Regions from separate parts of the Desulforamulus ruminis DSM 2154 genome, predicted to be linked through region 2. Evidence: riboswitches for the same ligand, from Rfam matches in the RefSeq annotation. Region 2 holds a riboswitch; the other holds the start of a gene.
What was found. Region 2 has a riboswitch for cyclic di-GMP ahead of DESRU_RS15720 (type II secretion system F family protein). Riboswitches for the same ligand answer to the same signal wherever they lie in the genome.
Positions count from the first base shown of each region.

Region 1 (5,189 bases), 1.3 Mb from region 2:
ATGCGCTTTACCGGGAATTCCAAAGCGGAATTTTTTATTGCCGTTCGTACCCTGTCCTTAGCCTCTCTCACCGCGCTGTCCGGTAGACCAACTAGGTCCAACGCAGGGAGCCCGTTCGACACATCAACCTCAACTTTGATTTTCTGCCCTTTAAGACCCTGGAGCGCCACACTGTTAATAATCGCCAGCAAGTCCTTCTCCCCCAAATTCTTGACCACATATCCTAATAACCTATTAAGAATATTCCGCCCCGCAGATTTAGAAACCTTTGGAGATATTGTCGAATCCTGACTTTATCGCAAAAATCATCTCTAAATTCAGGATAAAAAGGATTTACTCTTCCGGTCTCGAAATGGGGTATTGTAAACCCGAGAAGATATTAAAAAGGGAGGAACGGAATTGAAGCTGCCGGATTTTAAGCTGGAAAGGTATTTTGCCAAATATGAATTCAATGCCCCTCATCTTTTGTGTTGTTCCGATTGTGAGTCCTTTACCATTAAAGAAATTTTAAGCCTGGAAGGTGAAAGCGCCTTTGAGAGGTTTCAGAATCAATGGCTGGGATATACCGAGGCGCCGGGAAACCCGGAATTGCGGCAAACCATTGCCGATATCTATACCCAGGTTTCCGCAGAAAATGTCCTGGTCACTTCCGGGGCGGAGGAAGCCATCTTTCTGTTTATGAATGCCGCCCTGGAAAAAAAGGATCATATTATTGTCCAGTACCCCTGTTATCAGTCCCTCATAGAAGTGGCCAGTTCTATCGGGTGTGAAGTTACCCGCTGGGAAATGCAGGAGAAAGATAATTGGGAGCTGGACCTGGATTTTTTATCCGGCAGTCTCCGGCCCAACACCCGGGCCATTATTATCAACGCCCCTCACAACCCAACGGGTTATACGCCCTCGGTGGAAAAATGGAATGTTCTCATTGAACTGGCCAGAAGCAGGAACATCGTGTTATTTTCCGATGAAGTCTACCGTTTTCTGGAATACAATGCGGCAGATCGTTTGCCCGCCGCCTGCGACCTTTATGAAAACGCCGTATCCCTGGGTGTTATGTCCAAGACCTACGGTCTGGCCGGGCTGCGCATCGGCTGGATTGCCACCCGCAATGGTGAAATTTACCGTCGTATGGCCTCCTTTAAGGATTATACTTCCATCTGCAACAGCGCACCCAGCGAGTTTCTATCCTTGATCGCTCTAAAACACCGGGACAAGCTGGCCTGCAGAAATTTGGACATTATTCAGGAAAACCTGCTTCTGTTGGATCAATTCTTTACCCGGTATAGTGATAAATTCCTCTGGCAAAAGCCAAAGGCGGGACCCATTGCCTTTCCCAGCATCCGCTGGGAAGCCTCGGTGGAGGATTTCTGCCTGGATCTGGTGCAAAAGAAAGGCGTTCTTCTGCTCCCTTCAAATTATTACGATTTTGGCCAACGAAATTTTAGAATTGGCTTTGGGCGAAAAAATCTGCCCCAATGCCTGGATAAGCTGGACCAGTATATGCAGGAAAATAAGGAATAAAGAAAGGGTATAAATCAATGTTAAATCTGTCTCTATTAGAAGGCACCTTTGCCGTGTGTCGCTTCCCTCCTTCCACAGCCCTTCCCCACTGGGCTGTAGGGGGAAAGTTTTTTTCTATTACCAAAACCATGGACGAACTCTCCCTGGTGTGCCCCCAGGAAAGTACACCCGAGACCCTGAACTGTGAAAGAAACTGGCGTTGTCTCAAGGTGGAAGGACCTCTGGACTTTTCTTTAACCGGCGTCCTTTCCTCGCTGACCCTCCCTCTGGCCCAGGCAGGCATCAGCATCTTTGCCATCTCAACCTATGACACGGACTATTTGCTGGTTAAAGAAGACCGGCTTGAACAGGCAGTTGCAATTCTTTCCCGCCAGGGCTACCGGTTTATAAAACAGAAACAGCCCTCTTCTTAAACCGTACCTGGAAGTATGGAAAAGGGCAGTAGAAAAGACAAAATCCAATAACCTAAAATAAATGTATTTTTTTATATAAAAAACTTATTAAAAATAAAAGGATTTTATAATTTGTTGTTTAATATAGCTAATTGTTAAATATCGGGCAAATCTGTCGAAAGGCAGAGACGCAAAGCTATGGGCCTAAGGCAGAAATGCTATGGTTGCCAGGTTGCTTAAAGAAATTCTGCGTTAAGCGGCCTGATTTTTCAGGCCCTTTTTTAATGTTTAATACCTTTAGAGGAGGGAGGAATGAAATGCATCTTTTTCAAGATTAATAAGCTTTAACCTTGTTTGTGTGGTCATACCTATGACCTAGTATCTTAAAACAATTGAAAGGATACCAAAAAATGAATAAAGTGAATCTAAGAAAATTCTTTCCCAAAATCGGATTTATCTCGCTAACCCTTAAAAAGAAACTGGTATTTACCTTTGGTCTTTTGCTCCTGATCATTACCGTCTCAGGTATTTTAAGCAACATTAATTTAGGAACCGTCAGTGATAAAGCATCGGAGATCACCAATGTCTGGCTGCCCGGAGTTCACCATTCGGAAGAAATTAACTCTCTCATATCCGATACCCGTTCCAAAGAATATGAACACCTTCTTTCTCCCTTAGAAAAAAATAAAAAAGCCAGTGAAGAAGTGATGGCCGCTAATCTGCAAAAAATAAGCGAGCACATGAATTACTTTAACAAAGACACCAACCAAACAGAGCAAAACCTTTACATTGTTCTGGAATCTGAAATTACTAATTATAAGGAATCCCAGGAAAGATTTTTGCAGCTTAGCCGGGAAAACGATGAAACCGCCGCGAGAAATGTTTTAATGAATGAAAGTGCCGCTTTGTATCGTTACGTTCGGAATGCGTCCGACGCATTATTAAAATACAACCAGAGCAATGCCGATAAGGCCAGCAGTGAAAGCGAGCGCATTTACGCGCAAAGTAAAGCTTCCACCACCACCAGCATTATAATTGCCTGTCTCCTTAGTATTGCCTCCGCCTTTTATATGATCCGCAGCATCATTGGCCCTATTAAAGAAATTGAACAAGGCGCCAAAAATATTGCTAAAGGGGATCTGGCAGTAGAGGATATTAAAATTAGCACCAAGGATGAGATTGGTTCTTTATCCGAATCCTTTAATAACATGAAAAACAATTTAAAAGACATTATTCAAAGTTTAACGCAAGCCACAAGCGGTCTCACCACCATGGCTACCGAGCTTTCCAATCAGTCCCAGCAAACTTCCGCCAGCGCCACGGAAACCGCTTCAACCATGAATGAAATTTCCGCCACCGTTGAACACGTTACAGCCAATATTCAGGAGATTTCCCAGGCTTCGGATGATGCAGCCTTACATGCCAATGACGGGCAAGGTGAGATTGTTAAGGTTACGGAACAATTCAAGGTCATTGCCAATTCCACTAACCGGGTGGCAGAGGTTATTAAAAACCTGAATGATAAAAACCAAAAAATTGTGCGTATGGTTGACCTGATTACGGGGATTGCCGATCAAACCAATTTATTGGCCTTAAATGCCGCCATTGAAGCCGCCAGAGCCGGCGATGCAGGCAAGGGCTTTGCCGTTGTGGCCGAAGAGGTGCGCAAACTGGCTGAACAGTCAGCCAATGCGGCGAAAGATATTACTCAAATAATTCAAGAAATTCAAAAGGAAAGTCAACAGGCAATAAAGGCCATTGACCAAGGTACAGACGAGGTTCAGTCCGGAAGAGACGTTGTACAAAATGTGGGGGTTAAATTTAACACCATTATTGATTCGGTTCAAAGTCTTACGACCCGAATTCAGGATGTAGTATCTGCCGCTGAGCAGATGAATGCAGGCATCCAAAATGTAGCCGCTTCCACTGAGGAACAAACCGCCATCATGGAAGAAGTATATGCCTCTTCGGAATCACTGGCCAAAATAGCCAATAAACTGCAAAGTCAAGTTGCAGGATTCAATGTATAATTTAGCGACCTTTAAACCACTTTTTATATTTCCTATTTTTTGATTAAGACCAATTTTTAGGGAAACGGGCTGGCAAGGTTGGCTAGTTTTCAGGACAAAGAAGATGTCAACCATTTCTACCACGGATTTTGTTTGAATGCTCTAAAGCATCTTCATAATGGAGAGCATGCCCTTACCAGGCGTTATGCTCATATCATATATTTCTCAAATATAAATATTCGATTGATTCGTTGTTGGCTTGTATTCAATCCATGTAATTTTGTCCCGATTAATATTTTTTCGCTACAGGGATAAAAGAACAGGATATGCTCCGGATGCATATCCTGTTCTTTTGAAATTAAAGTTTAGCGTACCCAAATAAAAAGACCTATCTTCTACATCTCTCCGCAGTTTATTCTCTGTTATCCGTATGTACTTTATTGGTAACAATAATAAGTTAATTTGGAACAAATGCCTTCTTGCACAAAATTATTTTATTATAATCATTATTATTCGACTTAAGCTGTCAACTGACGGGAGCATAGATAAGAGAGAACTCCCCTATCGCTTCGTTTTCCTGTTTTATCTAAACTCTATAATTTAAATTGTTTATAAGATGTTGCTAGGAGGAAAGAATGTTAGTTGAGGAACCGATCATTAAAAAGGTTTTAAGAGGCGAAAGGAACTGTTATTTTAATCAATTAATAGAAATGTATCAACCCAAGGTTTTTTCTATCGCTTACAGAATGATGGGCAACCTGCATGATGCTCAGGATATTTGCCAGGAAGTCTTTATAAAGGCCTATTTGAATATCACAAAACTCAGACAAACTTCTTCCTTTCAATCCTGGCTGATCCATATCACCAAAAACTGTTGTTATGACGAATTGAGGAGCAGGAGAAGAAAAATAACGGAGATTTCTTTGGAAAGAACCATTGAGAATGGCTATTTTACCAATACCTTGACCGGTAATCTGCCTTCTCCGGAAGAAGTTGCCATTAATAAAGAATTAAAATCTACCATCTGTACCTGTATTAACACATTGTCCAAAAAACACAGCAAGGTAATTGTCCTCCGGGAGCTGCGAGGTCATTCCTACGAAGAAATATCGCAAATTATGGGATGTTCCGTAGGCACTGTTAAATCCAGACTGAGCAATGCCAGGAACATAATCAGGGGAAAATTGCGGCTTTTAGACTGCAAATACTAGATTTCACTACAGCCGGGACCAAGGTCCCGGCTGTAGTGTTCCCATACATCAAGTTG
Region 1 covers NC_015589.1:1,839,726-1,844,914, reverse strand. Annotated here, with positions in the region: gene DESRU_RS09295 (YifB family Mg chelatase-like AAA ATPase) at 1-218, opposite strand, end outside; gene DESRU_RS09290 (aminotransferase class I/II-fold pyridoxal phosphate-dependent enzyme) at 400-1,521, shown strand; gene DESRU_RS09285 (ACT domain-containing protein) at 1,539-1,934, shown strand; cyclic di-GMP riboswitch class I at 2,069-2,153, shown strand; gene DESRU_RS09280 (methyl-accepting chemotaxis protein) at 2,306-3,943, shown strand; gene DESRU_RS09275 (RNA polymerase sigma factor) at 4,558-5,133, shown strand.
Region 1: another riboswitch for cyclic di-GMP. It lies ahead of DESRU_RS09280 (methyl-accepting chemotaxis protein); the one in region 2 lies ahead of DESRU_RS15720 (type II secretion system F family protein).

Region 2 (5,189 bases):
TTTTGCCAAAGAATCCGAGATCATCAATGCCCTGGAAATGCAGTTGGGAATTCCCAAAATTTCTTTGGAACAGCGGGTGGATCCGGTTTTGATTAAAAGCCTGCCCGAGTCGTTAATCCGGCGGCATGGAGTGATTCCGGTAAGCCGGGACGGCAACCGGATGATTGTGGCCATGTTTGACCCTTTAAATGTAGTGGCCCTGGACGATATCCGACTGGCCACCGGCTATGAAGTGGATCCGGTCATTGCCTCTCAGACGGAAATTGACGCGGCCATTCACAAAGTATTTGGCCTGTCCTTTATACAAGATGCTTTTGGCTCTCCGGAAAAGGAAGAGTCTAATTCCTTAACCAGCCCAACCTTGAATTTTGGCGAGGATAGCAGCCTGGATGACTCCCCGGTGGTGCGTCTGGTGAATATGCTCATCCGCCAGGCAGTGAACGAAAGGGCCAGCGATATTCATATCGAGCCCTTGAAAGAGCAGGTCCGGGTCCGCTTCCGCATTGACGGACTGCTGCACGAGAACAATGTGCTGCCCCGCTCCGCCCTTTCCTCCCTGGTGACCCGCATTAAAATTCTGGCCCAACTGGATATTGCCGAAAAGAGACTGCCCCAGGACGGCCGTTTTCAGGTAAGGTATGGCAACAAGGAGATTGATTTGAGAATCTCCACCCTGCCCACGGTTTTCGGCGAGAAAGTGGTCATGCGTCTGCTGGCCAAAAGCGCCAGCGTCTTTAAAATTGAACAATTGGGTTTTAATTGCCACAATCTCCGGGTTTTCCAGGGCATGATTCAGCATTCCTACGGCATGATCTTAATTACGGGACCCACCGGCAGCGGGAAAACTACTTCGTTATACGCGGTTATTAACGAGCTAAATAAAAAAGAGAACAACATCATTACCATTGAGGATCCGGTGGAGTATGTGATGCCCGGGGTAAATCAAACCCAGGTCAATGCCAAGGCGGGTTTTACCTTTGCCACCGGTTTACGGTCCATCCTCCGTCAGGACCCCGATATTATTATGATTGGCGAGATCCGGGATGCGGAAACAGCGTCCATTGCCGTAAAGGCGGCCACCACCGGCCACTTGGTCTTGAGCACCCTGCATACCAATGATGCGACCGGAGCGGTTACCCGTTTAATTGATATGGGGGTAGAGCCCTTTTTGGTGGCTTCCTCGGTCATTGGCGTGGTCTGTCAGCGGCTGGTGCGGATTCTCTGCCCTCAATGCAAGGAAATGTACTCTCCCCCGGCAGACAGCCCGGAACGAGAGTTTCTGGGCCTGGCTCCCGAACAGCCGGTTTCCCTTTACCGGCCTAAAGGCTGCGTAGGCTGCAGCAATATCGGCTACAAGGGGAGAACCAGTCTGCAGGAGGTTTTGCCCATATCACAAAAAATCCGGCTGTTGACAAAGCAGCGGGCCTCGGATCAGGAAATTAAAAGCCAGGCCCAAGAGGAAGGAATGATCACCATGCGGGAGGACGGCATACGCAAAGCCATGGAGGGAGTCACCTCCCTGGCGGAAGTGATGCGGGTAACCTTTACCGGGGAGGAAAAACCATGAACCTTATGGAGTCCATACTACGGGTCGGTTCGGAAATTGGGGCTTCCGATATCCATATTACCGTGGGCCGGCCGGCCATTTTCCGGATTAACGGTTTGCTGCAGTCCCTTGATCCAGGGGTTGCTTTAAAGGGCAGGGATACGGATTTTCTGCAAAAAAAGCTGCTGCCCGCGGACACCCTGGAACTGGGCAAATCCATGATGGATGAGGCCCAGTTCCAGAAATATCTCGAATGGGGAGAGGTGGATTTTTCCTACTCCATTGCCGGGGTAGGGCGCTTTCGGGTCAATGTTTTTAAACAGCGGGGCTCACTGGCCATGGCCATGCGCATTATCCGCACCCAGATTCCCAGTCTGGGTGAGCTGGATCTGCCGGAGGTTATTGGCAGTCTGGCCAGAAGGCCCAGGGGCCTGGTTTTGGTCACCGGGCCTAGCGGAAGCGGCAAGTCCACCACCCTGGCCGCCATGGTGGATCTCATCAATTCGGAAACCAAATCCCATATCATCACCCTGGAAGATCCCATTGAATACCTTCACTTTCACAAACAAAGCATTGTCAACCAGAGGGAAATCGGGCTGGACGCCCTTTCCTTTGCCAAGGCTTTGCGGGCGGCCATGCGGGAAGACCCGGACGTGATTCTGGTGGGAGAAATGCGGGATCTGGAAACCATCGGCACCGCCATTACCGCCGCCGAAACCGGACATTTGGTATTGGCTACCCTGCATACAACCGGCGCCGCTCAGACCATTGACCGGATCATTGATGTGTTTCCGCCCCATCAGCAGCAGCAGATCCGGATCCAACTGGCCAATACCCTCCAGGGAGTGGTCTGCCAGCAGTTGCTGCCCCGCAGGGATGATACCGGCCGGGTGGTAGCCTTGGAAATTATGGTGGTCACTCCGGCCATCCGGAATTTGATTCGAGAGGGGAAAACACACCAGATTTTGTCACAAATCCAGATCGGGGGCAAGTATGGTATGCAGACCCTGGATATGTCTTTAAGAAGCCTGGTGCAAAGGGGGATTGTCTCCCTGGAAGCGGCGGGGGAAAAGGCCGGAGACATAGAAATAATAAACAAACATAATTTATAAATTTGGCGCAATTTTCTTGACGAAGCTCCAGAATATGATTAAAATTTGTCTATAAGCAATAATTGGAAAAATTAAATACGAAAAGGCAAACCTAGCGAAAGTTAGGGACGCAAAGCCACGGGCCTCATTTTCATGTGGCGGCCGGGCTGCCGAAATTTTGAAATTCCAAGCATCTGCTTGGGATTTTTTATTATGTATTGCCGAGGTGATCTATGCCTTTTTTTGAATTTAAGGGAAGAAGCCCGGAGGGGAAAGCGGTTAGCGGGATGCTGGAGGCTGCTTCCGCCAGTGATGCCGTCAGCGGTATTCGTGCACAGGGTGTCTTTGTAACCGATCTATCCGAAGCGAGGCTGGAGAAAAAACCCAAAAATTCACCCGCCTTTACCGGCCGGCTGAAAATAACCGTTGGCGGGAAAAAGGTAAAATTGAAGGAACTGGCCACCTTTGCACGGCAGCTTTCCACCCTGTTAAACGCGGGCATTCCCTTAATTCACTGCTTGAACATTGTCAGCAGCCAAACAGAGTCCGGGGTTTTGAAAGGAGCCTTGGAGCAGGTGATGACCGGCATCGAAGAAGGAAATACGCTGGCAGATTCCTTTGCCGGGTTTCCCCATATCTTCCCGGAAGTGTTTGTGTTTATGGTGAGGGCGGGGGAACTGGGCGGAGTGCTGGACGAAGTTCTTGAGCGGGTGGCGGAACAGTTGGAACGGGAGCACGACCTAAACGAAAAGATAAAATCTGCCATGACCTATCCCGCCGTGGTACTGATTTTTGCCCTGGTCGCTCTGGTTTTTCTGATGACCTTTGTTTTGCCCAGAATTATTGCCGTCATTGCAGACATGGGCGTGCCTTTACCACTTCCCACCCGGGCGGTAATGGTGGTGAGCGGACTCTTAACCCATTACTGGTACCTGCTCCCGGGTTTGTTTCTATGCCTCCTGCTGGGGTATAAATACTTCCGCTCCACCCCCTGGGGCCGGGAAAGAATGGACTCCGCCCTTCTGAAAATACCCCTCTTCGGGCCGGTCTACCGGAAGGTGATTATTGCCCGTTTCTGCCGGACCCTGGGCACCCTGTTGGAGGGTGGGGTTCCCATCATTCAAGCCCTGGAAGTGGTTAAAAAATCTTCAGGAAACATCATTGTGGAAAAAGCCTTCAGCAAGGCCCAGGAAAGTGTTCAGGACGGCCGGGAACTATCCAAGCCCCTGGAGGAATGCCGGATTTTCCCGCCCATGGTGACTCGTATGATCGCTGTGGGGGAGGAAACCGGGGCTCTGGATGATCTTTTAGAACGGATTGGAATATATTATGACAAGGAAGTAAGTATCGTCGTGGGCCGGCTGTCCAGTGTCATTGAACCTTTGTTGATTGTTTTCCTGGGCTGCATTGTCGGGTTTATTATCCTGGCCGTGATGCTGCCCATGATCAGCAGCATGTCCCAGGGATTGGGTTAAGGGATTAAGCTGTCGGAGGTTGGCTATGAAGAGAAAAAATGGGAACAGGGCTTTACCCTGGTGGACAACTGTGTGGCAATTCAGTTAGTTAACATAAAAAATAAAATAGGGGGAAAGCGGGATGTTAAAAAGAAGAATTAAAAATCAAAAAGGATTTACCCTGGTGGAACTGCTGGTGGTCATTGCCATCATCGGCATCCTGGCGGCGGTGATTGCGCCCAATGCCTTTAAAGCGGTGGAAAAAGGCAAAGTGGCGGCGGCCGAGGCGGATTTTAAAGCAATAAAAAGCGCGGCGCTAAATTATTATACGGATACCGGCGTCTGGCCTGTAGATGGAGCCGATTCGGACGGATTTATTAGAACATCCGATGTTGACGGCTGGAACGGTCCGTATCTGGAAAGATGGCCGTCCAGAAATCCGTGGGGTGGAGACTATAATTTTAGAAATGGAGTGCCTGTATCTGATACATCCATATCAAACCACTACAAATATCTTGAACTTGATGATTTGACCACTGACGCTAGAAGCCGTTTGGAAGCGGACCTGGACGGCGGAACCGCTAGCGGTACCACGGGCGTTGTGAGGTATAACGGCGATACTGCAACTACGGTTTATCTCGTCATTTCAACGGAATAACCAATATTTTTCCCAACGGATTCTTTGAATAGGGAGGTTTGCTCCTTGAACAATCATAAGCAGGTTAAAAGCAACAAAGGCTTTACCCTGGTGGAGCTCTTGGTGGTCATTGCTATTATCGGCATTCTGGCGGCGGTGATTGCGCCCAATGCCTTCCAGTCGGTGGAAAAATCCAAGCTGACCAAAGTAATTCAAGACTGCAAAGCCATTGAGGCCTCCGCCTTAAACCATTATGCCGATACCGGTCGGTTCCCCGAGGTTTATGCGATGAACCAGCCCAATATGCAGGACTTTCTGGTGGAACCCGGCTCCGGTGAAACCGGCGCCGGAAGCAACGCCAAGGAGGGCTGGAACGGTCCCTACCTGGAACGTTGGCCCGTCAATCCCTTTAATTCCGGCAACCTGGCCAGCGAACAGGATTACCAGTGGGATTACCGGCG
Region 2 covers NC_015589.1:3,169,327-3,174,515, reverse strand. Annotated here, with positions in the region: gene DESRU_RS15730 (GspE/PulE family protein) at 1-1,567, shown strand, start outside; gene DESRU_RS15725 (type IV pilus twitching motility protein PilT) at 1,564-2,658, shown strand; cyclic di-GMP riboswitch class I at 2,733-2,812, shown strand; gene DESRU_RS15720 (type II secretion system F family protein) at 2,871-4,112, shown strand; gene DESRU_RS15715 (type II secretion system protein) at 4,234-4,749, shown strand; gene DESRU_RS19990 (type II secretion system protein) at 4,795-5,189, shown strand, end outside.